DNA from 4 places in the Pantoea sp. Ae19-2 genome. Region 1 is predicted to be linked to each of the others. Evidence: predicted binding sites of a transcription regulator. Region 1 holds the regulator's gene; each other region holds the start of a gene.
The links. The regulator PhoB, encoded in region 1, activates phosphate uptake and scavenging genes when phosphate is short. The targets are predictions, from matches to a motif close to CTGTCATAAAACTGNCNNAT.

Region 1 (7,522 bases):
CTGTTGAGTTAACTGCTTTAAGGCCTGACGCAAGGCTTCGGGAGGATGCGCCTTATGGAGCGATGTTAGTGCTTGCTCAGCGTCAGACAAGGTCTGCTGCGTGAGTTGCCCGGCCTGCTTCAATGGCGCAAGCTGTTGTTGCAGCTGTTCGACCTGCTGCTGGCGCTGATGAAGCTGCAACGCCTGTTGCTGAATTTGCTGCGCCGACGCCGCCTGATCGGTTTCATGGCGGGCCAGTTGAGCAAAGCGGTCCTGCCACAGCGGAAGATTTTCGCCCCAAACCGGCATATCCGCCAGCTGTTGCCGACGCGCCTGCTGCTGTGCCAGCGCCTGCTGGAGATCGCTGACCTTATGTTGCTCGGTTTGCATCGCCTGTTCACGCTGCGTACAGCTCGCCTGCTGCTGTGCGGTTTCATGCTGCAGCTGTTGAATTTGCTGCTGCAGGGCCGAGAGCGCCTGATCGAGTGGAATAACCTGTCCGCTCAGTAGCGTTTCCTGCTGGTGCTGTTGCAAACGCACCTGTTCGCGCGCCGCTTCGGTTTCCTGATAACGCTGCTGCAACTGCTGCTGCTCGTGGGCCGTCGCCTGCATCTGCTGGTTTAACTGCTGCTGACGCTGTTGCAGCTCCGCGCGTTCAGTCTGCAGGTTGTCGCGCTGTTGCAGCGCACCGCGCAGTTTTTCTGCCGGTTCACTTCGTGCCAGACGCTGGCGATCGGCCTCTGCCGCCTGACTCGCCGCGTTGGCGGCCTGACGGGCGGCGTTCACCTGTTCAGCATCCGCGCTCAGCTGCTGTGCCAGCTGCAGCCACTGCTGCTGCCGCTGAGCGGTGTCAAACTGACGGCTGAGTTGCTGCTCGGCCTCAGTCAGGGCTGCCTGCTGTTGCTGCAGCCCGGCGCGGGTCGCCTCATCAAGCAGTGCCATGCCGCCTGCCCGACTGCGCATCAGTTCCAGCGCATTTTTGGCTTCTTTATGGCGCTCAAACGCGGCCATGGAAACCAGCCCGTAAATTTCCGTTCCGGTCAGCTCTTCCAGCAGCTCTGCGCGCTCATTCGCTTTGGCGTTAAGAAATGCGGCGAACTGGCCCTGTGACAGCATCATTGAACGGGTAAAACGTTCAAAATCCAGGCCGCTAAGCGTTTCGGTAAGCTTGAGCTTGTCGCCCACTTTGTCTGCAACGATCTGATTATCTGCGCAGCGAGCCAGCTCGACGCGGGGAGCCTGCAGTTTGCCGTCGGCCGTGCCTCGTGCGCGGTTCTGGCTCCAGAATGCCCGCCAGGCCTCACCTTTGATTTCAAACTCGACTTCGGCCAGGCACTCGGCGCAGTCGCGCGTCATCAGCGGGTTGTGGCCCTGAGAAATCGCACCCAGGCGCGGCGTCTGGTGATACAGCGCCAGGCAGATAGCGTCCAGTAAGGTGGTTTTACCGGCACCTGTCGCGCCGGTAATGGCAAACAGACCATTACTGGCGAAAGGTTCGGTGCGAAAATCGATAAACCATTCTCCTTTCAGCGCATTCAGGTTTTTGAATCGCAGCGTGAGGATCTTCATGGGTTCGCCTCCAGGTCGGCCAGCGTCTGCTTAAACAGGGTCGTGACCTGGGCGATCTGCTTGTCATCAAGCTCCTCATTAAGCGCCAGGCGTCGGGCAAAAACCTCTTCGACCTTAAGTTCGCTCAGGGTTTCGTTATCCGTTTGCGCCAGGCTGTGCTGGCGCTGTTCACGACTGCGGCGTAACAGCAGCACTTCCACCGGTAAATCTGCCGTTAGCGCTTCAACCTGGCGCTGCAGATCGCTTAAGTACTCTTGGGTGGTGACTTCTATATCGAGCCAGACCGGCTTCTCTCCGCTGGGAGGGGAAAGGTGAGCGAGCTGCTCACTGATTTGCGCCAGGGAGCCTTTAAGCATCTGCATCGGCTGGAAGGTGGGAACCGGCAGGGTCAGGGTTTCCAGGCCGTGCGGTCTGAAAGTCAGCAGACAGACACTTTTTTCGCTGCCCAGCTCGTCAAAGCTCAGCGGAATAGGGGAGCCGCTGTAGCGAATATGGTCGCTGTTCGCGACGCGCTGAGCGCGATGAATATGTCCAAGGGCGATGTAATCGGCCGGCGGAAACGCCGAGGCAGGAAACGCATCCAGCGTGCCGATGTAGATATCGCGCACGGAGTCACTTTTGCTGACGCCAAGGGCGGTAAGGTGGCCGGTCGCCACGATCGGCAGGGACATGTTCAGCGCCTGTGCCGCCGCAAAGCTGCGCTGATAATGGGCGCTGATGGCCTCCAGCAGGCTGAGCTGTTTATCCCGTCCAGACTGACCGGCCTGGCTGCGCATAATGTCGCGCGGGCGCAGATAGGGAATCGCGCACAGCAGCGCGCCGGGTTCACCCTGACGGGTTGTCAGGATCATGACGTCGTCACTCTCCTGCGGCGTGGCAACGACCCGGGTGTTCAGACAGGCCAGCAGTTCGCGCGATTCATTCAGCGTTGCCACCGAGTCATGATTGCCCGCCAGCACCACCAGTTGACAGCCGCTGGGCTGTAACGCCACCACGAAGCGGTTAAACATTTCACGCGCATAGCTGGGCGGCGTACCGGTATCAAACAGGTCACCCGCCACAATCAGCGCATCGACCTGATGCTGTTCGATCTGTATTAACAGCCAGTCAAGAAAGGCCTGGTGCTCGGCGGCGCGGCTCTTGTTATAGAAGAACTGCCCCAGGTGCCAGTCCGCGGTGTGAATAATGCGCATAAAACTCCCTGCCAAATCGATTTGCCCGGCAATTATACTGGCTCAGTCACTAAAGCCACAAAACATGTCGTCATGTTGTCATAAATGGTTGTTGCAGGCCGGTTTTTATGGCTAACTTTTTCATAAAAGTGTCACAAAACTGACGCATAATGGCGCCGCAAATATCAGTGAAAGCCGTCCTACCTGCAGGAGTAATAATGGCTAAGCGCATTTTAGTTGTGGAAGATGAAGCTCCAATCCGTGAAATGTTATGTTTCGTACTGGAACAAAACGATTATCAGCCGATTGAGGCAGAAGATTATGACAGCGCCGTCAGCAAGCTGATTGAACCCTGGCCTGACCTGATCCTGCTGGACTGGATGTTACCCGGCGGCAGCGGCATACAATTTATTAAACATCTTAAGCGTGAAGCCATGACGCGTGATATACCGGTCATGATGCTCACCGCGCGCGGCGAGGAAGAAGATCGTGTACGCGGACTGGAAGTCGGTGCCGATGACTACATCACCAAACCGTTTTCCCCGAAAGAGCTGATGGCGCGAATTAAAGCCGTTATGCGTCGTATTTCGCCGATGGCGGTAGAAGATGTGATCGAAATGCAGGGCCTGAGCCTGGATCCCTCTTCGCATCGCGTGATGTCAGAAACCACACCGCTGGAAATGGGGCCGACAGAATACAAGCTGCTGCATTTCTTTATGACCCATCCTGAACGTGTTTACAGCCGTGAGCAGTTACTCAATCATGTCTGGGGCACTAACGTCTATGTTGAAGATCGTACGGTTGACGTTCATATTCGTCGTTTACGTAAGGCGCTGGAACTGACCGGCCACGATCGCATGGTACAAACCGTACGCGGAACAGGTTATCGTTTCTCTGCCCGCTTTTAAACGGAGCTTTAACCGTGCTGGAACGCCTCTCCTGGAAGAGATTACTGTCCGAACTGGTGCTGGCGTGTCTGCCTGCGCTGGTGCTCGGCCTGCTGTTCGGCTATTTGCCGTGGCTGCTGTTACTGAGCGTAGTCGGTATTTTACTGTGGCATTTTTACAACCTGATGCGCCTGTCTCACTGGCTGTGGCTGGATCGCACGATGACGCCACCGTCCGGACAGGCCAGTTGGGAACCGCTGTTTTACGGGTTGTATCAAATGCAACTGCGCAACCGGCGGCGGCGGCGCGAATTAGGTAATCTGATTAAGCGGTTTCGCAGCGGCGCGGAGTCGCTGCCGGACGCCGTGATACTTACCACCGAAGAGGGCACTATTTTCTGGTGCAACGGCCTGGCCCAGCAGCACCTGGGGCTGCGCTGGCCAGAAGATAACGGGCAAAATATCCTTAATCTGCTGCGTTATCCTGAATTTTCTCGCTATCTGCGGCAACGTGATTTCGATAAGCCGCTTACGCTGGTGCTGAATAACCAGCACCACATGGAATTCCGTGTGATGCCCTACAGCGAAGGCCAGTGGCTGATGGTGGCTCGCGACGTAACCCAGATGCATCAGCTTGAAGGGGCACGGCGAAACTTCTTTGCCAACGTCAGCCATGAACTGCGCACGCCTTTAACGGTGCTTCAGGGCTATCTGGAAATGATGAATGACTCCGTCATGAATCAGCGCTCACGGGACAAAGCGTTGCACACCATGTCGGAGCAAACCCGGCGAATGGATAGCCTGGTCAAACAGCTCCTGACGCTGTCGCGCATCGAGGCGGCTCCGGCCATTAATCTGAAAGAAAAGGTTGATGTACCGGTTATGCTCAAACTCCTGCAGCATGAAGCTGAAACCCTGAGCGGCGGACGTCACGCCATCCATTTTCATACCGATCCTCACCTGAAAGTGTTTGGCAATGATGAACAATTACGCAGTGCTATCTCCAACCTGGTCTACAACGCGGTGAACCACACGCCCGAGGGGACGCGCATTGATATCAGCTGGCTGCGCAGCAAGCAGGGCGCGGTATTTACAGTCTGTGATAACGGCCCCGGCATTCCACCTGAGCACATCCCGCGCCTGACAGAGCGGTTTTATCGGGTGGATAAAGCGCGTTCACGTGCGACCGGCGGCAGCGGTCTTGGGCTGGCCATCGTGAAGCATGCGCTCAGCCATCACAATGCGCGGCTGGAGATCACCAGCATCCCGCACCAGGAAACCTGTTTTACCTTTACCCTGGCACCACGGTTGATTGTGACTAACGGGATGCAGGAGAATGCGGTTCATTAACTGCTGACGGACCGGAACGATGCGCCTTCTTTTTTTGCTGTTCTTTTCTCTCTTGCCTGCCTTGGTGCAGGCACAGCCTATGATGCTTTCAGGCAATCTCAGCAGCGCAGGCTCGGACACGCTCGGCTATCTGATGACCCTGTGGGGCGATGACTTTAGCCGTCAGTCACCCGGGGTAAATGTGCAGGTTCAGGCATCGGGCTCCTCAACGGCGCCAACCGCGCTGACAGCCGGATCCGTCCAGTTAGGGGCAATGAGCCGTCCCATGCAGGCGGATGAGCGCCAGGCGTTTGAGGCGCGATACGGATATCCTCCGTTGGCCGTGCCGGTAGCGATGGACGCGTTGGTGGTGGTGGTCAACCAGCGCAATCCGCTGACGTCCATCGATCCCCGCCAGCTTGATGCGTTGTTCTCCGTCACGCGTCTGTGTGGCGCAAACGAGGTGCCCGAACGCTGGGGCGATTTGGGTCTGCATCAGGCTGAGTGGCAGCAGCGATCTATCCAGCGCTATGGCCGCAACTCGGCCTCCGGCACATGGGGATTCTTCAAGCAGCAGGCGCTGTGTCAGGGCGATTTCCGCAACGACGTGGCGGAGTTTCCCGGCTCGGCGGCGGTGGTACAGGCGGTCGCCGGGGATCCGCGCAGCATCGGTTATGCCAGCTTCGGTTTTCACCTGAGTGGGGTAAAACTGCTGCCGGTTATCACAAAAAGGGGGGAAGCCGTTGCGCCTGATCCTGAATCCATCCGCAGCGGTCGCTATCCCTGGGCACGTCCGCTCTATCTGTACGTTAATAAAGTGCCAGGTAAGCCCTTGCCGCCGTTGTTAGCCGCCTTTCTGGAACAGGTTCTGTCTAGTGCAGGGCAGCAGCGCGTCATCGAGGCCGGCTATCTGCCGCTGTCTGAAACGCAAATGAACCTGGCGCGCGCCTCCCTCCAGTAAGTTTCCCCGCTCGCCCACAGGCGAAGGGGTTACCGCCTTCGCCCATGTTTTCCCGTTCCTGCCGCATGGCTGGCGGGGACCTGTGCCGCATCAGGGGCATAAATTCCCGCCGATTGCCTCGGTGCAAACCTCAAGGGGAGCACAGTCAGAATCCGGCCTCGCAACATGAAATTATTTCATCTCCAGTGAATATTATTCGTTTGCACATGAGCACATCGCGTGGGAATCTACATCCAGACGTTTAGCCATCTGGAAGGCTAAAATAACATTGTGTAACTATTCCCGCCCGAAATTATCTGGCCGGTGACCAGGAGTGATCATGCAAAGACAAACCGCCCCGTTTCGCGCCGACACCGTTGGCAGCTTTCTTCGTCCCGCCGCTATTAAGCATGCCCGCGAAAAATTTCATGCGGGTGAGATCGGCGCTGATGAACTGCGCGATATTGAAAACGACGCGATTCGGGACGTGGTCGCGAAGCAGCGTGAAAATGGCCTCAAGGTCGTGACCGATGGCGAATTTCGCCGTGGCTGGTGGCATTTTGACTTTTTCTACGGTCTGAAAGGTGTTGAGCATTTTGAAGCCGAGCAGGGCATTCAGTTCAACGGCGTGCAGACGAAAGCGCACGGCGTAAAAATCACCGGCAAACTGGGTTTTGACGGGCATCCGATGCTGGACCATTTTCGTTTCCTGCAGAGCGTAGCAGGCGATGCGGTAGCCAAAATGACGATTCCCAGCCCGAGCGTGCTGCATTTTCGCGGCGGCCGAAAAGTCATCGACGCTGACGTTTACCCCGATCTCGATGTGTACTTTGACGATCTGGCACAGACCTACAAAGAGGCGATCAAAGCCTTTTACGACGCGGGCTGTCGCTACTTACAGCTGGACGATACCGTCTGGGCCTACCTTTGTTCAGACGATCAAAAGCGTGAGATCCGCGAACGTGGCGACGATCCAGACCAGCTGGCCCGCACCTACGCGCGCGTCCTGAATAAGGCGTTAGAAGGGAAACCGGCCGACCTGACCGTGGGCCTGCATGTGTGCCGTGGCAATTTCCGCTCCACCTGGATTTCTGAAGGTGGCTACGAACCGGTGGCCGAGATCCTGTTTGGCTCCGTGAATGTGGATGCGTTTTTCCTTGAATACGACAATCATCGCTCTGGCGGATTCGAACCACTGCGGTTCATCAAGCCCGGCCATCAGCAGGCGGTGCTTGGCTTAATTACCACGAAGGTGGGTGAACTGGAAGATGCCGAACAGGTGAAAGCGCGCCTGCAGGAAGCGACCCAGTACATCAGCCTCGATCAGATTTGCCTCAGTCCGCAGTGTGGTTTTGCCTCGACGGAAGAGGGCAACAGCCTGAGCGAAGCAGAGCAGTGGCAGAAGATTCGACTGGTCGTGAACGTCGCGAATCAGGTCTGGTGATAGCGGAATGTGTGCAACGTGGCGCAATAAATGCGCCACTTGTGCATACAAACCCGCCTTTATGCTGATATTTACCATCGCTTGTTTATTTTTAAAGCACATCATCTGATGCCGTTGCAGAGAATATTGATGTGATCCTCTAATATTGATTTAAATTGCGAAATAACCCTCTGGTTTTCCGATCCCGTATTGCCTTTCTTCGC
Region 2 (7,522 bases), 410 kb from region 1:
TCCAGTTGCGCTTTCTTGCGCTCGAACACCGGGGTTTCCCGCAGGTTGCGGCGGATCCACAGTGCCACAAGGGCAATGACGGCGCTGCTCAGGAAGGGAATACGCCATCCCCATTCCAGCAGGCTTTGTTTATCCATCTGCACCACCAGCAGCCAGACAAGCGATGCCAGCAGCGTGCCGCTGTTAGAGCCGAGGGCGATAACGGAAGACACCAGGCCACGCCGCTTAACCGGCGCATATTCTCCCAGCATCACGGTTCCGCCGGAAAGCTCAGCGCCTGCGCCAAACCCCTGACTGAAACGTAGCAGAACCAGACAGGCAGGCGCCCAGATGCCAATGGAGGCGTAGCTGGGAATCAAGCCGATTAGGGTTGTGGATGCGCCCATCAGAATAATGGTGGTTACCATGACGACTTTGCGACCTTTTCGATCGCCCAGCCAGCCAAAAAATAACGCGCCGATAGGGCGGGCAACAAATCCAACCGACCAGGTTGCAAAGCTGGCAAGCAGCGCCATGGCGGGGGTTTGTTCAGGAAAGAAAACATCACCGAAGATAATGCCGGCGGCGAGGCCATAGAGTGCGAAATCCGCGTACTCCATTGCCGTCCCTAACCAGCATGAAACCGTAGCGCGCCAAAAATCTTTGCGGCCGGCTGGGGTAATAAACCGCTCATCAGCGGCGGAGGTGGAAGGCTGTGCTGCCTGCTGCGTAACGGAGTGCTGTGCCGTCATAAACGCTGTCCCTTGAAAATATGCAGATCGATAAATGCCATTCCGAGAGACGGTTCCCTGACTACGAGCAGAACGCCCCGGTGGCGACATTCAGTTGGCTAACCATGATGAAAGGAAAGTTAAAGATTCCCTGGTGTTGGAATCCGCAGTATCGCGAGCTTCGCCGCTGTATATTTCAGCGGTCGTATTAATCTGGCGAATGTAACTTGATCCTCGATCGGCCTACCGTGCATCGAGCACCGTGAGCAATCACTGGAAGCTAGTGTATCTACGCGCGTAGATAAATCAATAGCCTTTGAGAAAATTTGTTAAATTTCCTTCACTATCAAGCTTCATTAATATGCCATTTTAAGCGCAAAATCAGGCGGTTAATCCCGACCCGGCGCACAAAAAAACAGCATACACCGGAACCAGAGGCACTTTTCTTTTAACATTAAGCCAAACTGGCTGTCTGACCCTTTCATCGCCTGATGTTGTCGCACATTGGTGTGACTGACTGATGACAGCACAGGCAGCGATTGCCACATAACGCATCCTCAGATATACCTGACTGGCGCATAAACCGGAGAACGCCGTTAAATCATTATGACCATTATCCTGATGCGACATGGTAAACCTGACCACCCTTTTGCCGGACGTTTAAGCGCACAGGGGCTGGCAGACTGGTGTGAAGCCTATGATCTGTCACTGGTGAGCGATGGCCCGCCCGATCGCAGCATCAGCATCGCCAGAAAAGCGGCGGTTGTGGTCTGCAGTCCTCTGCCCCGCGCCCACTCTTCGCTGGAGCGCCTCGGACTGCATCCCCATCACGTTGATGCGCTGTTCAGTGAAGTCGGTATTCCTTTGCTCCGGGCTGATCGCATTCAGTTACCCACCTTTGTCTGGCAGGCCATCCTGCGCGCCATGTGGTTTTGTGGCTATGCCGGGGAGACCGAGCCGCTGCAGCATGCGCGCGCCCGCGCCTCGCGTGCCGCCGATCGGCTGATCGCCCTGTCGCAGCAGGGTACGGTTTTGTTGCTGGGGCACGGCATTATGAACAAGATGATTGCCCGTGAATTGCGTAAGCGCGGCTGGCAGGCGGAAAAACACGCCAGCAGCCGCCACTGGAGTTCGGCCATCTACCATCGCCCCTTTATTTAACCAATTTGAAAGTAGCTCAGCGTTTCGTAGCCAGCCCCCACCTCGGTTGTCGCAAGAACGGTTTTCTGTACCAGATCAATGACGCTCAGCGTCCGGTTATCATCATGGGTGATCAATAGCCGTTTCTTGTCCGGACTGAAACAGCCATCCAGCGGCTGGTGAGTCAGCGCTATATGCCCCAAAGGATTCAGTAATTCATCAAAAAGCGTGACGATGGGTTCCTGGTGCCCGATCGCCATCAGATACTCGCCATCCGGACTAAAGCGAACCTTCTGACAGGGCTGTTGATGGCCTGGAAGCGCCAGCCGCTGGCGGATTCGATGGCTCTGGCGATCGACGACATAGAGCAGCGGCACATCGGCGGCGCTGGCGATGAGATAGGGATGCCTGGGTGATGCAGTAAGGCCTGAAACCGGGCCGGGCATCAGGATGGTATCAATGACTCGCCCTTCCGCTTCGCAGAGGTCGACGACGGTAATGGTGGCATCCTGCTCATTGTCGGTAAAGAGCTTGCGGCCGCTGGGCGAAAGCGTCAGGCGATGGGTATTATCAAGCGGAATGGGAATCGTCTTTTCAACACGGTGGGTAAGGGGATCGATCACCACCACGACAGTAGGATTTTCGCAGCACAGATACACTTTGCCGTCGCGCCCTAACTGACCGCTGTGCGGCGCTTGTGACGGTGAGAGGTCGATATAGTCATTAATCGCCCGCTGTCGTAAATCAATGACCGCCACTTTATGGCCAGGATGAGGCGCATCGCCTTGCATATCGTCACCGTACAGAGGGAGAAAAGCCTTTTCCCAGGGCGCGAGCATCAAAAGCTCGTGCAGTCGCGTTGGGATAACGTCCACGGCCTGGCTGACGTCAAAGGTGTCAGGATCGAGAAACAGCGCCCGTCTGGTTTGCCTGTCAATCGCCAGTAATCCTCGAGATTCAAACGGCATGTCATCTCCTTTTCGTCTGTATAGCTAAAGCGTAGACAATGACTGTCAGGCTGCGCACATCTGTAAATTCATTAATCATGCTGAATATTTCACTTATCTCGATTCCGCACTGATTCTCATACTCGCGCACTGTTTATCGGTTTCATGACAGAAAAACGCCCCCTCTGTCGATATAAAGATATTGCCATAGCGGAATAAAACATTAGCGTAAATAAATATTTATTTTTATTTCAGGCGAATGCTTATTTCCGTTTTATCCTAAAGTTTCCATCAGGAATAGCGAATTGTTGAATTGTGTTCTATTAAATAAATGAGTCGCGGCCGCTCACGTCACGCTTGTGCACAGAAACTGTCGTGGCTCGCCATTGAACCATCACCAGGGAAATACAATAAAAATTGCGCAGCGCAGCATGTCTGCGTTTATGGCGGTTTATATACGGGATGACAGCTTAAGCCCTTATTTTGCCGACTGGCATAAACACTATAATCAAAATAACAGGTGAAACATGAATTCACACCGCCGTTCCTTGCATCATCTCTGGCGTCAATGGGAAAAACTTGCTTTCACCAGCCGCATGCTGTGGACGATTAAACAACACCGGGCCGTAAGCGCGCCTGAATACGATCCTACGCTGGAACAGGACGTGCTGCTGGAATCCGTACCTAAGACCCTGCCTGCCATTGCTAAAAAAGTCTGGCTGTACTGGCCCGGCGACCGGCTACCTGCTTCCGTTGCCCTTAACGCCAGTAAAATTTGCCGTGATAATCCGGATCATGAGATCCACCTGCTTACCCCTCAGACACTGGGACAGTGGCTGCCGGATGTGCAATTTGTCTCTTCCGATCTGACTCCGCAGCTAAAAAGCGACATCATCCGGCTGGAGCTATTATTACGTTACGGTGGCATCAGCATCGACTGCAACACGTTGCTGTTCGAGGATCTTGCCTGGGTCCATCAGGCCCAAAGCGACCGCCCCATGGATGTGCTGGGATATTATCGTCAGCAAAACACGGTTAACCCACTCAGACCGATGATTGAAACCGGCTTTATCGCGGCGCCTGCTCAAAACCCCTTTATTCGTGAATGGCTGAAACAACTGGCCCCGGTAAAATACGTGGGGAGACAAAACTATCTGCTGGAGTTAATGAAACGCAGTGATTTCCCTGCAGTGCAACAGAATCTCAGCAACCCCGGTGACGAACTCACGGCGCTGGCACATCAGTTGGCTATGGATGAGCATCGTCGGGTTAATACCAGGTTACGTAAAGCGGAAGCCAGCGTCGGCTATTATCAGCAGGTGCATGCTGGCAGCAACGATGCCTGTGTGCGCTCTGTTCTGTTTCAGCAGCGTCCGCTCACGCCGCCGCCGGTCATCCGGCTCAGTGACAGTGCGCGCGCGCACCTCGATTTTAACCTGCGGTTACGCTTTTACAATCGTGCCAGCCTGGTCGGAGAAGCGATGCACGACAGCCCATCCTCTCCCGCCAGACTTTCAGCGCCGCAGGAACAACGCGCGTAATCCGCCCCCTGCCCGGCCGTTTCATTAGAAATCGCCGGGCACTTCGCCCCTGTTTAACGTCGAATTGACTGTACTGTGAGTCTGCAGCCAAATCTGCGCAGAGATGTTGCAGCCTGATGACAGCCACTATAGATTGAGTCAAAAATCCATGGAATGTCCCCCTGTTGATAAGAGACATATTCATACGATAAGAGGATTTGACGTTGTCTGAATTCGTGTCAGTGATACTTTTTCTGACCGCGATTGCTGTTTATTCCTGTAAAGCAGGCCGAAGCAGAATCTGGTTTTCCCTCACCTTGTGCTTGTTAATGCTGTTCGTGCTGCTCAACGCCACGCTGTTCGCCAGTAATTATTTTACCGGCGACGGCATTACTGACGCTGTAGTGTATACCCTAACGAACAGCCTCACCGGTGCCGGCCTGAGTAAATACGTTGTGCCCGCCCTTGGGCTGGTCATCGTGCTGTTTTTACTGTTTTGTGCACTGTCATGGCTGCTGCGCCGCCGTGAGCGGCCCTTTCATTCAGGCTGGAGCCTGGTGGCTTTTGCCTGTGCCGCAGGCGCGGTACAAACAACGCCAGCCTTTCAGCAAGTGAGTTCTCTCATTACCTCGCACTCACTGCGCGAAAACTCCGACTTTGCCACCGTCTATAAAGTCCCGAAAAAGCGCATTGCGCAGCCCGCACTTAACGTGGTGTATATTTATGCTGAAAGCCTGGAGCGGACCTACTTCGACCCGATTGCCTTCCCTGGGCTGGCTCCCGAACTCAGCCGGGAAAAAGAGCAAAGCATCGACTTCACCCAGACCGAGCAGCTTCCCGGCACGGATTACACCATTGCCGGTATGGTCGCATCGATGTGCGGTATCCCGCTTTTTGCCCCTTTCGACGGAAATGCTTCCGCCTCCCTTTCCAGTTTTTACCCACAGAACGTTTGCCTGGGCGATATTTTAAAAAATTCCGGTTATGAAAACTGGTTTATTCAGGGCGCTGACCTGCGCTTTGCGGGTAAAGATGTCTTTTTACGTTCTCACGGCTTTGACCCTGCGCGCCTGTACGGTTCACAGGAACTCAAAGACAAGGTTAGCGATCCCACCTACCGCAACAACTGGGGTTATTACGACGATACCGTGTTGGACGAGGTGTTTGAAACCTATGAGGCACTTTCGCGCCAGCAGAAACGTTTTGCGCTGTTTGCGCTCACGGTGGATACGCATCATCCTGATGGGTTTATTTCCCGAAGTTGCCAGCGCAAAAGTTACAGCTATGCGGGCAAGCCAAATCAGTCGTTCAGCGCCGTATCCTGCTCGCAGGAGCATATCGCACGCCTTATTGCCCGTATTAAGGCTTCTCCCTGGTTTAAGAATACCGTGATTGTGGTGGCATCCGATCATCTGGCCATGAACAACACGGCGCATCCCTTTCTGATCAAGCGTCCTCGTCACGATCTGTTTATGGTGATCCGTGGCGATCAACCGCAGGCAGAAGTGATAGATATGAAACGCAGTACGCTGGATAACGGCGCGACGTTACTGGATATTCTGGGCGGCGACAATGCGATAGGTTTGGGACGTAGCAGCCTGTCTGCAGTGTCGTTGTCGAGCCAGTTTGAGGATATGAAAACCAAAGTGTTGAGCTGGAAAGCCGATATCATTCAGCTGTGGAACTTTCCCAAAAAGATCGACAGCATCACGCTGGATCAGACGAAAAATACGCTCAGCTTTTCCGGGGCCAGCTTTGCCTTGCCCATTCTGCTGCGGGTGACGGAGAAGCATGTAGAGCCACTGCCTGAGGGGGAATATTCGGCGCCTTTACGTTATCAGCTGGCCGACTTTACCTCGGCGGAAAAGTTTGTCTGGGTCGATCGCTGCTTTAAAATTGCCCGTATCTGGCAACCGGCGCTGGCCCTGTCCAGCGACTGGTGCCTGGCAATGGGCCAGCTCGCGGGCCATCCCTCCGTCATGCGTATGGATAGCCCCCTGTGGAAAGGAAAGGTGCAGTTCCCGGCAGGCCCCCAGAACGATGCAAACTATCAACATGCCGTGGCGCAGCTGCGCATCGACGATAATGCGATTCGTTATGATGCCGACAGCTTTCTGTTCGCGGTTCCCGGCGCACCCGCAAGCGTGAAGCAGTTCAGCGGCCTTTCCCGTACGGAAAACTGGGGCCGCTGGTCAAACGCCAATCTTGCCCCGGAAGTGACCATAGAATTCGTTAACCCTTTGCCCGCCAGATTTGATCTGGTGATTACCGCTCGCGCCTATGGCCCAAATGCGCACCGACCCACAAGGGTGCAGGTAGGCGACACAAAACAGCCCCTGATGCTGGGAGAAGAAGCATCAACCCAGACGCTGCGTTTTGATAACACCCGCGGAAGCCATCGGTTAACGTTTATCCCACCAGAGCCGCAACTCAGCAATCTTAACAACATCGCAGGTCAGGACCCACGCAAACTCGGCATCGGTCTGATTACGTTAAAGGTTGTCCCCGTTCCCTGATGTTTATTCACGATGACGGTTAGCCCCCACCTTTTACACTGCCTGGTAAGCGGGCTGTGTAAAAGAGGCTAACTGACAACTTTTTTTTTGCGGCCCACCCCGCAAAAAGATGAAAACTACGCGTTTAACTAATTGATATAATGGAATTTATTTCGCAATATGTTTTTTATCTTCTGTGACCAGACCGGCTCTCCTGACATGATATTCAAATAACGTGATGAATCGGGAAGGCTCTTGAATGACACTCACCATGATGAATACACACAAAGCGTTTAAACGTTTACAGCGCGCAGGCATCAACGATCGCCAGGCAGAAGCGATGGTGGATATTTTTTCGGCATTAAAGCAGGACAATGCGCTGTCCCGTGCTGATGTCATGCAGGCTTTTCAGCGTCAGAATCAGCATATCTTTTCGCTAAGCACGCAACTGAAGAAAACGGAGTCGTGCCTCAGAACCGATGTGGATGAACTCAAGGCAGACGTCAGCGTACTCAAAACGGACGTTGCCGTGCTCAAGACCGATGTCAGCGTACTCAAGACCGACGTCGCCGAGCTCAAAACGGATGTCAGCGTACTCAAGACCGACGTCGGGAGTTTAAAAAACGATATGCGTTGGGTACAGCGTCTGCTGATGATCATGACCACCACGTTGCTTATGGCGACCATTAAATATGTGCTTGCCTGAGCCG
Region 3 (7,522 bases), 1.1 Mb from region 1:
AAAGCGATGTTGTCATAAATTGACATTGGGAAAGGCGTTGGCTTCTGAAACACCATGCCAACGCGCGCCCGCAACAGCGCGATATCCTGATGCGACGCCAGAATATTGTCACCATCCAGCAGAATATCACCTTCGGCACGCTGATCCGGATAGAGCGAATACATTTTGTTGAAAGTGCGCAGCAGGGTGGACTTACCACAGCCTGATGGCCCAATAAACGCCGTAACCTGGTTTTTAGCAATATCCAGATTAATGTTTTTCAGAGCGTGAAACTTGCCGTAATAGAAATTCAGGTTACGAACCTCGATTTTTCCGGCTGACGCAGTCGCAGTACTCATTGTTTTTCTCTCTTAATCGACACCGCACAGGGCAGTGTCGGTAGTTAACCGTGTTTACCCTTGGCGAAAACCACTCTTGCTACGATATTCAGCAGCAGCACGCACAGGGTAATAATCAATACGCCAGCCCAGGCCAGGCTCTGCCACTCGGCAAACGGGCTCATGGCGAATTTAAATATGGTGACCGGGAGGTTAGCCACGGGCTGCATCATGTCGGTGCTCCAGAACTGATTCGACAGCGCAGTAAACAGCAGCGGCGCGGTTTCACCGGCGATACGGGCAATCGCTAACAGGACACCGGTGATGATGCCGGAAACCGACGCCTTGAGCGTAATCGCCGAGATCATCTTCCATTTCGGCGTACCCAACGCATAGGCGGCTTCGCGCATGCTGTCTGGTACCAGTCGCAACATGTTTTCCGTGGTTCGAATCACTATCGGAACCTGCAGCAGCGCCAGCGCAATCACGCCCGCCCAGCCGGAGAAGTGGTGCATCTGCGCCACGACGATGGTGTAGACAAACAGGCCAACCACAATCGACGGCGCTGACAGCAGAATGTCATTAATAAAACGAATCACTTCTGCCAGTGCTGATTTGCGTCCGTACTCCGCCAGATAAACGCCGGCCATAATGCCCAACGGCGTACCGAAGAAGGTAGACCAGAAAATCAGTAAACCGCTTCCCGCCAGGGCATTGGCTAAGCCACCACCCGCGGTGTTTGGCGGCGGAGTGGACTCCGTAAACAGCGACCATGACAAACCATCAATGCCACGGCTTACCGTAGTAAACAGAATCCACACTAACCAGAACAGGCCAAAAGCCATGGTCAGTAAGGACATTGTCAGCGCAATTTTGTTTTTGGTACTGCGCCACGACTGCATCTTACGACGTGACGCTTCCAGCTCAGCGCGAGCCTGTACTTCCATTGTTGTCATGATCGCGCTCCTTCACTTTTGGCCAGCCGCATAATCATTAACTTTGAAATCGCCAGCACGATAAAGGTAATCACAAACAGAATCAGACCCAGCTCCATCAGGGCCGCAACGTGTACGCCTGATTCTGCTTCAGCGAATTCGTTTGCCAGCGCGGAGGTGATACTGTTGCCAGGCATAAACAGCGAGGCGCTGTCTAACTGGTAGGTATTACCGATAATAAAGGTCACGGCCATGGTTTCACCCAGTGCACGTCCCAGACCGAGCATGACACCGCCGATCACCCCATTTTTGGTGAAGGGCAGAACAATACGCCAAATCACTTCCCAGGTCGTACAGCCAATGCCGTAAGCCGACTCTTTCATCATCACCGGCGTCTGTTCGAACACGTCGCGCATTACCGAGGCAATGTAGGGGATGATCATGATGGCCAGGATAACGCCTGCGGCCAGGATACCGATACCAAATGCGGGGCCAGAAAACAGCTCGCCAATGATAGGAATGCCCGACATCACATCGCCAACCGGCGTCTGGAAATACTGTGCGAACAGTGGCGCAAAAACAAATAAGCCCCACATGCCGTAAACAATGCTGGGGATCGCCGCTAACAGCTCAATGGCGGTCCCCAGTGGACGACGTAACCAGCCTGGTGCGAGTTCAGTAAGGAAAAGCGCAATACCGAAACTGACCGGTACCGCAATAATCAGGGCAATAATTGAGGTGACGAGCGTACCGTAAATCGGTACCAGCGCACCAAATTGTTCGTTAGGGGCGTCCCAGGTTTTGGTCCACAAAAACGCAAAACCAAATTTCTGTATGCTCGGCCAGGAAGAGAAGATCAGGGAGACAATGATGCCGCCCATCAGTAACAAGACGATCAGCGCAGAGAGTTTTACCAGTGCACCGAAAACTCTGTCACCTTGCTTGCCTGGGGCTTTGAATGCCGACTTCGTTGCAGCCATAGAAGTCTCAGTCCTCAGAAGTTATCAGGGCGGCAGACGCCGCCCCTGAAGGCTGACCAGACTGATGTCCGGCCAGGGTCATTCACTTACTTGTAAAGCGCTTTACCTGAACTGTCTTTGATATTGGCTTTCCATGCGGCGCGGATCTGCTGAACTACGCTCTCAGGCAGGGTGGCATAATCCAGGGCGTTAGCCGTTTTGCCGCCGTTTTTATAAGCCCAGTCGAAGAATTTCAGTACTTCGGCACCTTTCGCCGCATTAGCCTGGTCTTTGTAAATCAGGATAAAGGTGGTTGAGGTGATCGGCCATGCATCATTGCCTTTCTGAAAGGTCAGATCCTGGGCAAACGATTTGCTCCAGTCTGCGCCTTTTGCGGCATTAGAGAAGCTGATTTCGCTTGGCGCAACGGCCTTACCGTCCGCATCCATCAGCTTGGTGTAGGTCAGGTTATTCTGTTTGGCATACGCGTACTCAACGTAACCAATGGAGCCTGGCAGACGCTGAACGAACGCCGCAACGCCGTCGTTACCTTTACCGCCCAGACCGGTTGGCCAGTTAACGGTGTTACCTTTACCAATTTTGCTGTTCCACTCTTCGTTCACTTTCGCCAGGTAGCTGGTGAAAACGAAAGAGGTACCTGAACCATCCGCCCGGCGCACCACGTTGATGTTGGTGTCTGGCAGTTTCACGCCCGGGTTCAGTTTAACGATCGCTGGATCGTTCCACTTCTTGATATTGCCGAGATAGATATCACCTACGGTTTTTCCGTCCAGCGTCAGTTGGCCAGATTTTACGCCTGGCAGGTTAACCGCCAGCACCACACCACCGATCACGGTAGGGAACTGGAACAGCCCATTCTTCTGCAGATCTTCGTCTTTCATAGGCGCATCGGACGCACCGAAATCAACGGTTTTGGCGATAATTTGTTTTACACCGCCAGATGAACCAATGCCCTGATAGTTAATTTTGCTACCGGTGGCTTGCTGATACTCTGCTGCCCACTTGGCATAAACCGGCGCCGGGAATGTACCGCCAGCACCAGTCAGATCGGTGGCTGCAAAGGCAGAAACCGCACTAACGGCAAGAGAGGCGGCGAGGATTCGGGCTACGGTGCTACGCATCAGTGTCATGTTCCCTCCAGGGGAGAAAAGTCAGGCTAAGTGCCTTTTTAGTAAGAGTCAGTGATTGCTGCAGGAGGGAAAATAGGACAGTTTAGTGACAGAAAAATGTAGTTAATATTACAGTTATATGACAGACACAATTATTGCTAATTTTTACAAGCCCACTATTGAAAAGGACATGTTCGATGAAATTTATGAAGAAGCTTCTGGTAGGCAATATCGTCGTCCTCTGTACGCTGGCCAGCGCCCAGGCGTACGACGTACCTCAGATTCATTCGGATGAATCTTTTGCAATGACAGATAACAGAGGCACTCTGGCCACAATTGATAGTGGTGGCGCGGTCAGACAAGCTTCTGTCAATGCTGAGGATGTGAGTAAAACGAAGGAGAATGTAGAGAAATTATTAAAAACGCAAGAAAACCAGACTGATACCCTCAACCAGCTCACACAAAAGCTCAGTAAAAATGAAGATACGATCAATAACCTGCAACGCTCACTCGATGAGGCTAACCGTAAAATCAGCGATCAGCAGCGCGTAATTGAGCAAGTCAGCAGCAAAATCAAATAAATGGAACGCGTGAATCCCTGGTGGGATTCACGCGTGAGAGGCTTTACTCGACCGTGACCGATTTCGCCAGATTACGCGGCTGATCCACATCGGTGCCTTTAATCAGGGCGACATGATAGGAGAGTAGCTGGAGCGGCACGGTATAGAAGATAGGCGCAATGGCCTCTTCAACGTGCGGCAAGGGAATGATCTTCATTCCCTCGCTGTCACTGAAACCGGCATCCTGATCGGCAAACACGTACAGCAGACCGCCGCGCGCGCGCACCTCTTCGATATTCGATTTCAGCTTCTCTAACAGCTCGTTGTTCGGTGCCACCACGATGACCGGCATGTCAGCATCGATCAGTGCCAGCGGACCGTGCTTGAGTTCGCCCGCGGCATAAGCTTCCGCATGAATATACGAAATTTCCTTCAGCTTCAGCGCCCCTTCCATGGCGATCGGATATTGATCGCCACGACCCAGGAACAGCGCATGGTGCTTATCAGAGAAATCTTCAGCCAGGTTTTCAATCAGCTTATCCTGCGCCAGCATTTGCTCAATGCGGCTTGGCAACGCCTGCAGACCATGAACAATCTCATGCTCTTTTTCTGCGGACATGCCATTGAGGCGGCCGAGTTTTGCCACCAGCATCAGCAGCACGGTGAGTTGGGTGGTAAAGGCCTTTGTGGAGGCCACACCAATCTCAGTGCCCGCTTTGGTCATCAGCGCCAGATCGGATTCGCGCACCAGCGACGAACCCGCGACGTTACAAATGGCCAGCGATCCCAGATAACCCAGCTCTTTGGACAGGCGCAGCGCAGCCAGCGTATCAGCGGTTTCACCCGACTGAGAGAGGGTGATCAGCAGGCTGTTTTTACGCACAGCAGATTTGCGATAGCGGAATTCAGACGCGATTTCGACGTCGCAAGGGACGTTTGCCAGCGCCTCGAACCAGTAACGCGAAACCATACCGGAGTTATATGAGGTGCCGCAGGCAATGATCTGAACATGCTCAACCTGGCTGAGCAGGGCTTCTGCATTTGGCCCCAGTTCACTGAGATCCACTTCACCGTGGTTAAAACGCCCTGTTAAGGTGTTTTTAATCGCATTCGGTTGCTCATAGATCTCTTTCTGCATGTAGTGACGATACTGGCCTTTGTCGCCCGCATCATACTGCACGCTGGACTCGATCTCTTCACGACGGACGTTATTGCCGTTGCCATCAATGATGGTGACATCACGACGGCTAATTTCAGCGATATCGCCCTCTTCCAGATAAATGAAGCGGCGAGTGACCGGTAGCAGCGCCAGTTGGTCAGAAGCGATAAAGTTTTCACCCACACCACGGCCAATGACCAGCGGACTTCCGGAACGAGCCGCCACCAGCAGCGACGGATCGCGGCTGTCCATAATCACCATGCCATAGGCGCCGCGCAGCTGAGGGATCACGCGCTGTACAACTTCACGCAGCGAGCCGCCCTGTTTCTGTTCCAGATGGACCAGATGCGCCACCACTTCGGTATCGGTTTCTGAGGCGAAGTGATAACCCTTAGCCATCAGCGCTTCACGCAGGGGCTCATGGTTTTCAATAATGCCGTTATGGACGATAACGATGTGCTCAGAAACGTGCGGATGCGCGTTGGCTTCTGAGGGCTCGCCATGGGTTGCCCAGCGGGTGTGAGCAATACCTGTTCCGCCGACAAGGGGCTGTTCTTCTGCGGCGGCAGCCAGCATCTGAACCTTTCCCAGACGACGCAGGCGCGTTACGTGCCCCTGCTGATCGACGACGGCAAGACCGGCTGAGTCATAACCGCGGTATTCCAGGCGGCGTAACCCTTCTAACAAAATTTCAGCGATATCACGTTGTGCTACTGCGCCAACAATTCCACACATAGTTATTTCCTGACTTCATGGCTGTTCGCCATTGCGTTGTCATATGACCTGATAGTCCGGCTTTGCCGGTTCCCCGAGCCTTGTAGAGAGTGGGGACTATAGTTTTGGCACTGCAAGCGGCCCGTGTACCACGGGCCGTAAAATTATTTTTTCTTCTGCGGACGTTGCCAACCGGCTTTATGGTTCTGTTCTTTACGGTTATAGACCAGATCGGCTGCAGAGACATCTTTCATTACCGTGGTGCCCGCTGCGATAGTCGCGCCTGCCGCCACATTGACCGGCGCGACCAGCTGCGTGTCCGATCCTACAAAGACGTTATCGCCAATGATCGTTTTGAATTTATTCGCGCCATCGTAATTACAGGTGATCGTTCCCGCCCCAATATTCACATTGGCACCAATCTCGGCATCGCCCAGGTAAGAGAGGTGACCCGCTTTGGACCCTTTACCCAGTCGGGCTTTCTTCATCTCGACAAAATTACCTACGTGCGCGGCCTGAGCCAGCTCACTTCCCGGGCGCAGACGCGCAAATGGCCCTACGGTACAGTCTGCAGCCAGATTTGCATCCTCGATCACCGAATAGGGGCTGATATCACAGTCATCCCCGATAACGCTGTTTTTGATGACGCAGCCAGCACCAATTTTGACCCGGTTGCCCAGCGTCACCTGGCCTTCAATGATAACGTTGGTGTCAATTTCAACATCACGGCCATGCTGCAGGGTGCCACGCAGATCGAAACGCGCAGGATCGCGGAGCATGACGCCTGCCAACAGCAGTTTTTCAGCCTGCTCGCTTTGGTAAGTCCGCTCAAGCGTGGCCAGTTGCAGGCGATTATTGACACCGTCAGTTTCGCTATTGCGGGCCGGATGCACTGCATTAATCACCCGACCTTCTTCATGCGCCAGGGCAATAATATCGGTAATGTAGAATTCGCCCTGAGCATTATTGTTATTCAACTGGGACAGCCAGCGCTTAAGATCGCCGCCATTGGCGATCAGGATACCGGTATTGATTTCGTTAATGGTCAGTTGAGAAGGCGTGGCATCTTTTTGTTCAACAATGCCTACGATGGTGTCATTGTCGCGTACGATTCGACCGTAACCGGTGGGATTATCCAGGACGACCGTTAATAAACCGATACCGCCCGCGGGTTTTGCTTCGCGCAGACGCTGTAAGGTAGCTTCAGAAATCAGCGGGACATCACCATAGAGCATCATGATGTCTTCGTCATCGGAGAAGTGAGGGGCCGCCTGCTGCATAGCGTGGCCCGTACCCAGCTGCTCTGCCTGTAGCACCCAGTTTACTGTGCTGTCGTTTAACGTTGCTTTGAGTTGGTCACCACCGTGCCCGTATACCAAATGCACATGCTTTGCGCCAAGGCCCTTTGCGGCATCAATGACGTGCTGAACCATCGGTTTTCCTGCCAGCGTATGCAACACTTTCGGCAGATCGGAATACATACGGGTGCCCTTGCCAGCCGCAAGAATCACCACACTCATCGCACTGTTAGACATATCTATCCTGACTGATTGTAGACTGAAGAAAGTTAAACGATTTAGCGCTGAGATTACTACATTTTTCTCGGCCCGAAATTAGCCAGCATCCTTTTGCTTTACCGCCACGCAAAAAAAATGCCAACCCAATGGGCTGGCATTTCGTGACGCACAAAGCCGGATTACATCGCTTTTTTGGTCAGCTCGATCACGCGCAGTTTCGCAATGGCTTTC
Region 4 (7,522 bases), 1.4 Mb from region 1:
CCAGGCGGCGCTGTTTATCCTGCGCCAGCTTGAGTTCGGCCTGTTCGACTTCCGCCTGCATACCGAATTCAATCCGGAAAAAGGTGCACAGATTCTCGAAACCCTGCGCGAAGTGAAAAGCAAAGTCGCCGTGGTCCCCAGCCCGGAGTGGGGACGTTTCCCTCATGCCTTCAGCCATATCTTTGCGGGTGGCTATGCAGCGGGCTATTACAGCTATCTGTGGGCCGATGTGCTGGCAGCAGATGCCTATTCGCGCTTTGAAGAAGAGGGGATTTTCAACCGGGAAACCGGGCAGTCCTTCCTCGACAATATTCTGACGCGCGGCGGGTCAGAAGAACCGATGGAGCTGTTTAAACGCTTCCGTGGCCGTGAACCACAGCTGGATGCCATGCTGGAACACTACGGTATTCAGGGATAAGCCGTACGTGAAAATCTGTTTGCTTGATGAGACAGGCGCCGGTGACGGCGCCTTACCTGTTTTAGCCGCACGCTGGCAACTGACGCACTGTGATGACGCCGCGCTGGCGCTGGTGAAGACCGCCACACATCTTGAACTGCGCAAACGGGATGAGCCCAAACTGGGGGGCATCTTTGTGGATTTCGCCTCCGGTGCCCTGGCACATCGACGTCGTTTTGGCGGTGGCCGCGGTGAAGCCGTCGCGAAAGCGGTGGGGATAAAAGGGACCTACCTGCCCGATGTGGTGGACGCCACCGCCGGATTAGGACGGGATGCTTTTGTGCTGGCCGCGCTGGGCTGTCGGGTTCGCATGCTGGAGCGCCATCCGGTGGTGGCCGCACTGCTGGAGGACGGGCTGACGCGTGGCTATGAAGATGCAGAAATTGGCGGCTGGTTGCGCGAACGCCTGACGCTGATTCATGCTTCCAGCATTCAGGCTCTGACCGATATTACCCCGCAGCCGGACGTGGTATATCTCGATCCTATGTATCCCCATCGGCAAAAAAGCGCCATGGTAAAAAAAGAGATGCGGGTCTTTCAGTCGCTGGTGGGGGCGGATGAAGATGCCGACGCACTGCTGGCACCGGCTCGCCGTCTGGCAAAGAAACGTATTGTGGTGAAGCGTCCCGACTACGCGCCACCGCTGGCCGGTGTTGCCACGCAGTCTGCGGTGGTCACCAAAAGCCACCGCTTCGATATCTATCCGCCTCTGTCTTAATCGTGGTTTTAAGCCGGTCGGCACCTCAGTCGCACCGGCTTAACGCTCGCGAATTATTCATCCTCTTCGTCACGCAGCGGCACAATCAGCATGTCGATGTGCACGGTATTGATCAACTGGCGGGCAGACGACATCAGCTTGCTCCAGAAATCCTGATGATGACCGCACACCACCATGTCCACATCGTATTTCTTAATCGCATCCACCAGCACCTGCCCCAGGTCGCCACTGCCGCTCAGGGTTTCGGTGATAGGGTAGCCCGCGGCATCGGACAGGCTTTTTAGCGCCAGATGCGTTTCCTCAGAAATACGCTTTTGCATATCTCCCAGGTTGACATCAATCAGGCCGGTGTAGAGATCCGAGTAATTAACATCGACATGAATCAGCGAGATTTTTGCGTCGTAAGGGCGCGCGAGTGAGACAGCTTTATCCACTAACAACTGGCTTTCTGGCGAAAGATCGACTGCAATCAGGATATGTTTATAAGCCATGATATTACTCCTTCCACGAGATTCAGAATGGCAGCGGTTTCCAGACGCGTCACAGTTGCGAAATCCATTGCGCGAACGGGCGATGAGCGCCACCGAGATGATTAATGTACAGCACAGGCGATGATGTTGTTATACCTGAAAGTATAGCCCTGTGTGTTAACAAATGCTTCTGAAGCCGCCTGGGTTGTGAATAAGATCAATGATGAACGATTTTTACTCGTATAAAACGAAAATCCTCGCTGGTAAAAAATTGAACATTTCTCCTAAACTGAAAAAAGCAGCCTGCGTCACACGGTTGCTACTTTTCTGATGATTCAAAATAAAACTACAAATCGCTTTACGGGGTTGTTGGCTAATTCTGCAGGGACTGTTCAACAGGTTGCGCGCTCAGCACCCTGCTGCGGTGCCGGTAAGGAGGATGACATGATCAGCACTATCGCGCTTTTTTGGGCTCTTTGTGTGGTATGTATTGTGAATATGGCGCGCTATTTCTCATCGCTGCGTGCGCTGTTGGTGGTTCTGCGTGGCTGTGATCCGCTGCTCTATCAGTATGTTGATGGCGCGGGGTTTTTCACATCCCATGGTCAGCCCGGCAAGCAGGTGAGGCTGGTGCGTTACATCTGGGCTAGGCGCTATCTTGATCATCATGACGACGAATTCATTCGCCGGTGTGAGCGGGTGAGAGGTCTGTTTATCTTAACCAGTTCACTGTGTGGATTGGTGATTATCAGCCTGATTGCGCTGGCCATCTGGCATTAAAAAGGGCGACCGAAGTCGCCCTGGTATGACGCCGAATCAGATGAGTTTCAGCGCTATCCAGTAGAGCGAACCCGATAACAAAATACAGACCGGCAGGGTAAATACCCACGCCATGGCGATGTTTTTGATGGTTTTGCTCTGCAAGCCGCCACCGTCAACCAGCATGGTGCCGGCAACGGAAGAAGAGAGGATATGCGTGGTGGAGACCGGCATGCCGGTGTAGCTGGCAATGCCTATCGACACGGCTGCCGTCACCTGCGCAGACATGCCCTGCGCATAGGTCATGCCCTTCTTACCAATTTTCTCACCGATGGTGGTGGCCACGCGACGCCAGCCGATCATGGTGCCGACGCCTAATGCCAGCGCAACCGCCATGATGATCCATACCGGCGCGTACTCAATGGTGTTCAACAGATCGCCTTTGAGCTTGCCCAGGAAACGTTTATCGTCTGGAGAGGTTTCCGGCAGCTTCGCCGCTTTATCGGCGGTGTCGGAAATACACAGCAGCAGGCGACGCATCTGACTACGCTGCTCGACGGACAGATCGCTGTAGCTTTGCAGGTTGTTCAGCAGCAACTGAGCACGTTGCACGGCCTGCAGCGCACGTGCACTGTCGCAATGAAACTCTGTCGATGATACCGGCGCCACTTCTTCCGGCGTAGGCAGCTTAGGCGGCGCCATCTCGATGATGTGGTTCAGTGAGGCCTGGTGCTGTTGATAATACTGCTCAAGATGATTGACCGCGTCCCGTGTACGCGTAATGTCATAACCCGATGCGTTCATATTCACCACGAAGCCGGCTGGCGCAACGCCTATCAGAACCAGCATGATCAGGCCAATGCCTTTCTGCCCGTCGTTCGCACCGTGTGAATAACTGACACCAATGGCGGAGATAATCAGTGCCGTGCGCGTCCAGAAAGGCGGTTTTTTCTTGCCATCAATCTTCTCGCGATCGGCGGGCGTCATATGAATACGCGCACGCTTTTTGGTGTTACTCCAGTAACGGCGGAGAAGAAAGATTAGGCTGCCCGCTATCACCAGTCCGACAATAGGGGAAAGAATCAGAGACAGGAAAATATTCAGCACTTTCGGGATGTTAAGCGCATCAACGACCGATGTGCCGCTCATCAACGCGTTCGTCAGGCCAATGCCGATAATCGCGCCGATTAAGGTATGGGAACTGGACGCGGGCAGGCCCAAATACCAGGTACCCAGGTTCCAGATAATCGCCGCCAGCAGCATGGAAAAGACCATGGCGAGACCGTGGGCCGATCCGACATTCAGCAGCAGATCGGTAGGCAGCATATGCACGATAGCGTAAGCCACGCTTAATCCGCCGAGCAATACACCAAAGAAGTTGAAGACGCCTGCCATTAAAACGGCAAGCTGCGCCCGCATGGCACGGGTATAGATGACCGTCGCAACCGCGTTGGCCGTATCATGAAAGCCGTTAATTGCTTCGTAAAACAATACAAACAGCAGAGCAAGTATCAGTAACAAGCCGGTGCTAAGATCTAGACCAGCAAACAGATGTAGCATAGACGTTACGCCATTTTTGGAGGACATGAACGCGGCGCATTATCCGCGACAACATGCTGTCTGGGAAAGGAAAATATAGTCATGATTTGGACTAAAAGTGTCAATTAACCCGGTGAACAGATACAAAAGCTATAAAAATTAGCTGGTTACATTGTGACATATTTACGGCAAAATTTTGACACTGGCATCCACAGGAGCAGATCACTACAATCTGCCCCTCTCTTACCTGGTGGGCAAAAGCAGTGGAACAGTTTGACGTTATCGTAATTGGGGCAGGCGCTGCCGGGCTTTTTTGTGCTGCGCAGGCCGGACAGCGTGGTCGCCGCGTGTTACTGCTGGATAACGGCAAGAAGCCGGGACGCAAGATTTTGATGTCTGGCGGTGGGCGCTGCAATTTCACCAATCTCTACACTGAACCGGCCGCTTACCTGTCGAATAATCCCCACTTTTGTAAGTCGGCCCTCGCGCGCTATACCCAATGGGATTTTATCGATCTGGTGAATCGCCACGGTATCGCTTGGCATGAGAAAACCCTGGGGCAGCTGTTTTGCGATGATTCTGCCCAGCAGGTGGTCGATTTATTAATGGCCGAATGTGACAAAGGTGGCGTCACCGTTCGGCTGCGCAGCGAAATACTGAGCGTAACCCGGGATGATGCGGGCTACAGCCTGCAGCTCAACGGCAGCGCGGTTCAGGCTGAGAAGCTGGTCATTGCCAGTGGCGGCCTTTCCATGCCGGGCCTGGGTGCATCACCGTTTGGCTATAAAATTGCTGAGCAGTTTGGGCTGAAGGTGCTGCCCACGCGCGCGGCGCTGGTGCCCTTTACCTTACATAAACCACTCCTGGAACAGTTGCAGACGCTGTCAGGCGTTGCGCTGGATACGACCATTGCGGCAAAAGACGGCACCCTGTTCAAAGAGGCGATGTTGTTCACCCACCGCGGCCTGTCCGGCCCGGCAGTGTTGCAGATTTCCAGCTACTGGCAGCCGGGCGAATACCTCACTGTGGACCTCTCTCCGGCCACCCGTCTTGAGGATTTCCTGACGATTCAACGTGAGGCGCATCCGAATCTGAGCCTGAAAAACAGCCTGGCGAAAATTCTGCCCAAGCGCCTGGTGGAGGTCCTACAGGATATGAACGTCGTGCCGGATGTGACGCTGAAGCAACTTAACCGCAAGCAGCAAACAGAGCTGGTGCAGACGCTGCACGGCTGGCAGGTTCAGCCTAACGGCACCGAAGGTTATCGCACCGCCGAAGTGACCCTCGGTGGCGTTGATACTACTCAACTGTCATCGAAGACAATGGAAGCGCGGGACGTACCGGGGCTGTATTTTATCGGTGAGGTGGTGGACGTGACCGGCTGGCTCGGCGGCTATAATTTCCAGTGGGCCTGGAGTTCGGCCTGGGCCTGCGCCCAGGCGCTGTAAGGTCGCCATCTCGCCCTGCACTCAGGCATAACGCGAAACCGCATAGTCCGCATGGGCAATCTCGGGCGGTTTGCCTGAAATCACATCACTCAACAGCTGGCCGGAGCCGCAGGCCATCGTCCAGCCCAGCGTACCGTGGCCGGTATTCAGCCACAGGTTGCTGAAATGTGTATGGCCGACGATGGGCGTGCCGTCAGGCGTCATGGGACGTAACCCGGTCCAGAAGGTTGCCTGCTCAACGCGACCGCCACGGGGATAAAGGTCGTTCACTACCATTTCGAGTGTTTGCCGTCTGGCAGGCAGCAGGGTGTTGCTGTATCCCACAATTTCCGCCATACCGCCCACGCGAATGCGATCATCAAAGCGCGTAATGGCAATTTTGTAGGTTTCATCCAGCACCGTGGACACCGGCGCGGCTGACGCATCGGCAATGGGGATCGTCAGCGAGTAGCCTTTGAGTGGGTAAACCGGAACAGACATGAGTGGCCGGAGTAATGGCGTGGAGTACGAACCCAGCGCCATGACGTATCCGTCCGCCGTCAGCGTTTTGCTGCCACAGGTCATACCGCTGATCCTGTCTCCCTGTGTCAGCAGCGCATCCACGGTTGTGTTAAAGCGAAAGTCGACGCCCGCCTCGCGCGCCATTGCCGCAAGCCGCTGGGTAAATAACTGGCAATCGCCGGTTTCGTCATTAGGCAGTCGCAGCCCGCCGGTCAGCTTATGCTTAACCGCCGCCAGCGCCGGTTCAACCTCGGCCAGTTGTGAGGCTTCCAGCAGTTGATAAGGAACGCCGGCGTCCTGCAACACGGCGATATCGCGTGCCGCATTGTCAAACTGCTGAGCGGTGCGAAACAGCTGCAGCGTGCCGCCCTGACGTCCTTCATATTCAATGCCCGTGCTGGCCCGCAGTGCTCTGATGCAGTCCCGGCTGTACTCTGCCAGCCTGACCATTCTGGCCTTATTTTCGGCGTAACTCTGCGGATTGCAGTTTTTCAGCATTTGCATCATCCAGGCAAGTTGAAAACGTGAGCCATCCGGGCGCACGGAAAGGGGAGCATGACGCTGTACCATCCATTTCACCGCCTTTAAGGGAACGCCCGGCGCGGCCCAGGGCGCGGCATAGCCTGGGGAAATTTGCCCGGCATTGGCCGCGCTGGTGCCTAATGCCGGACCGGCTTCTTTATCAATCACGGTCACCTGATGTCCGGCCTGCTGCAGATACCAGGCGGTTGTTACGCCCACGACACCACTGCCGAGTACAATAATTTTCATGTTGATCGTTATCCTGCATGCGTTATCGCTCAATGGCGCAGGCGTTGCCTGGGCCATCTGTTCTCGTTGTGGCTTATGCCTGAACCCGGTTTTGTGCCTGCCAGCATCGCACCGCGCTGCCTTTTTCCTGCGACAGGAGTAACTGAGGCACCTCGCAGCCGCTTGTGGCTTGCGGACAGCGGTCGCGGAAATAGCATCCCGTTGGCAGGTGGCGGTTACCCGGTAGCTCGGTGTTCACAGGCGCGCCATCCAGCACTGCGCCGATGCGCGGCACGGACGCCATCAGTAGCTGGGTATAAGGATGTTGCGGGGCGTCAAGGACGCGCTGTGTTTCACCCAGCTCCACAATTTGTCCCAGATACATGACTGCAACGCGATCGCTCATATGGCGCACGACCGACACGTTGTGCGAAATCAGGATATAGGTCAGGTTTTGCTGTTTTTGCAGTTCTACCAGCAGATTCAGAATCTGCGCCTGAACAGAAATATCCAGTGCCGAGGTCGGTTCATCCAGCACGATAATATCGGGCTGCGATGACAGGGCCCGGGCAATCGCGATGCGCTGACGCTGGCCGCCGGAAAACGCATGCGGCGGACGGTCCAGATATTCGGGGCGAATACCGACCTGGTGAGCCAGTGATTCCGCCAATGCGCGCCGCGTTTTTTCTGAAGCACGCGACTGAATCCACACCGGCTCGGTGATAATGCGCCAGACGGGCAGGCGGGGGTCGAGTGAAGAGAGCGGATCCTGAAACACCATTTGCATGCGACGTCCCCGGTTATCGGCAGGCGCTGTTGCCAGTTCGAGCTGGCCTGAGGTTGGGCTGAGCATGCCCATCAACAGTTTCGCCAGGGTGCT

Region 2: opgB (phosphatidylglycerol--membrane-oligosaccharide glycerophosphotransferase) is a predicted target of PhoB. The motif match lies at 4,442-4,461, and genes of this name have one in related genera.
Region 3: pstS (phosphate ABC transporter substrate-binding protein PstS) is a predicted target of PhoB. The motif match lies at 3,435-3,454, and genes of this name have one in related genera.
Region 4: pitA (inorganic phosphate transporter PitA) is a predicted target of PhoB. The motif match lies at 4,116-4,135, and genes of this name have one in related genera.

The regions. Positions count from the first base shown of each region.
Region 1 is NZ_JBCHWE010000001.1:2,816,826-2,824,347, reverse strand. It holds gene AAIE03_RS13140 (AAA family ATPase) at 1-1,548, opposite strand, end outside; gene sbcD (exonuclease subunit SbcD) at 1,545-2,741, opposite strand; gene phoB (phosphate response regulator transcription factor PhoB) at 2,939-3,628, shown strand; gene phoR (phosphate regulon sensor histidine kinase PhoR) at 3,643-4,956, shown strand; gene AAIE03_RS13120 (PstS family phosphate ABC transporter substrate-binding protein) at 4,976-5,896, shown strand; gene AAIE03_RS13115 (cobalamin-independent methionine synthase II family protein) at 6,216-7,319, shown strand.
Region 2 is NZ_JBCHWE010000001.1:3,229,190-3,236,711, forward strand. It holds gene AAIE03_RS14920 (MFS transporter) at 1-731, opposite strand, end outside; gene AAIE03_RS14925 (histidine phosphatase family protein) at 1,317-1,871, shown strand; gene AAIE03_RS14930 (YncE family protein) at 1,868-2,818, opposite strand; gene AAIE03_RS14935 (glycosyltransferase family 32 protein) at 3,325-4,338, shown strand; gene opgB (phosphatidylglycerol--membrane-oligosaccharide glycerophosphotransferase) at 4,542-6,833, shown strand; gene AAIE03_RS14945 (CCDC90 family protein) at 7,084-7,518, shown strand.
Region 3 is NZ_JBCHWE010000001.1:3,919,447-3,926,968, forward strand. It holds gene pstB (phosphate ABC transporter ATP-binding protein PstB) at 1-338, opposite strand, end outside; gene pstA (phosphate ABC transporter permease PstA) at 383-1,273, opposite strand; gene pstC (phosphate ABC transporter permease PstC) at 1,270-2,232, opposite strand; gene pstS (phosphate ABC transporter substrate-binding protein PstS) at 2,319-3,362, opposite strand; gene AAIE03_RS18000 (DUF4349 domain-containing protein) at 3,539-3,922, shown strand; gene glmS (glutamine--fructose-6-phosphate transaminase (isomerizing)) at 3,966-5,795, opposite strand; gene glmU (bifunctional UDP-N-acetylglucosamine diphosphorylase/glucosamine-1-phosphate N-acetyltransferase GlmU) at 5,939-7,309, opposite strand; gene AAIE03_RS18015 (F0F1 ATP synthase subunit epsilon) at 7,471-7,522, opposite strand, start outside.
Region 4 is NZ_JBCHWE010000001.1:4,172,836-4,180,357, forward strand. It holds gene prlC (oligopeptidase A) at 1-418, shown strand, start outside; gene rsmJ (16S rRNA (guanine(1516)-N(2))-methyltransferase RsmJ) at 426-1,175, shown strand; gene uspA (universal stress protein UspA) at 1,229-1,666, opposite strand; gene uspB (universal stress protein UspB) at 2,090-2,425, shown strand; gene pitA (inorganic phosphate transporter PitA) at 2,462-3,964, opposite strand; gene AAIE03_RS19190 (BaiN/RdsA family NAD(P)/FAD-dependent oxidoreductase) at 4,207-5,391, shown strand; gene AAIE03_RS19195 (D-amino acid dehydrogenase) at 5,413-6,663, opposite strand; gene AAIE03_RS19200 (ABC transporter ATP-binding protein) at 6,737-7,522, opposite strand, start outside.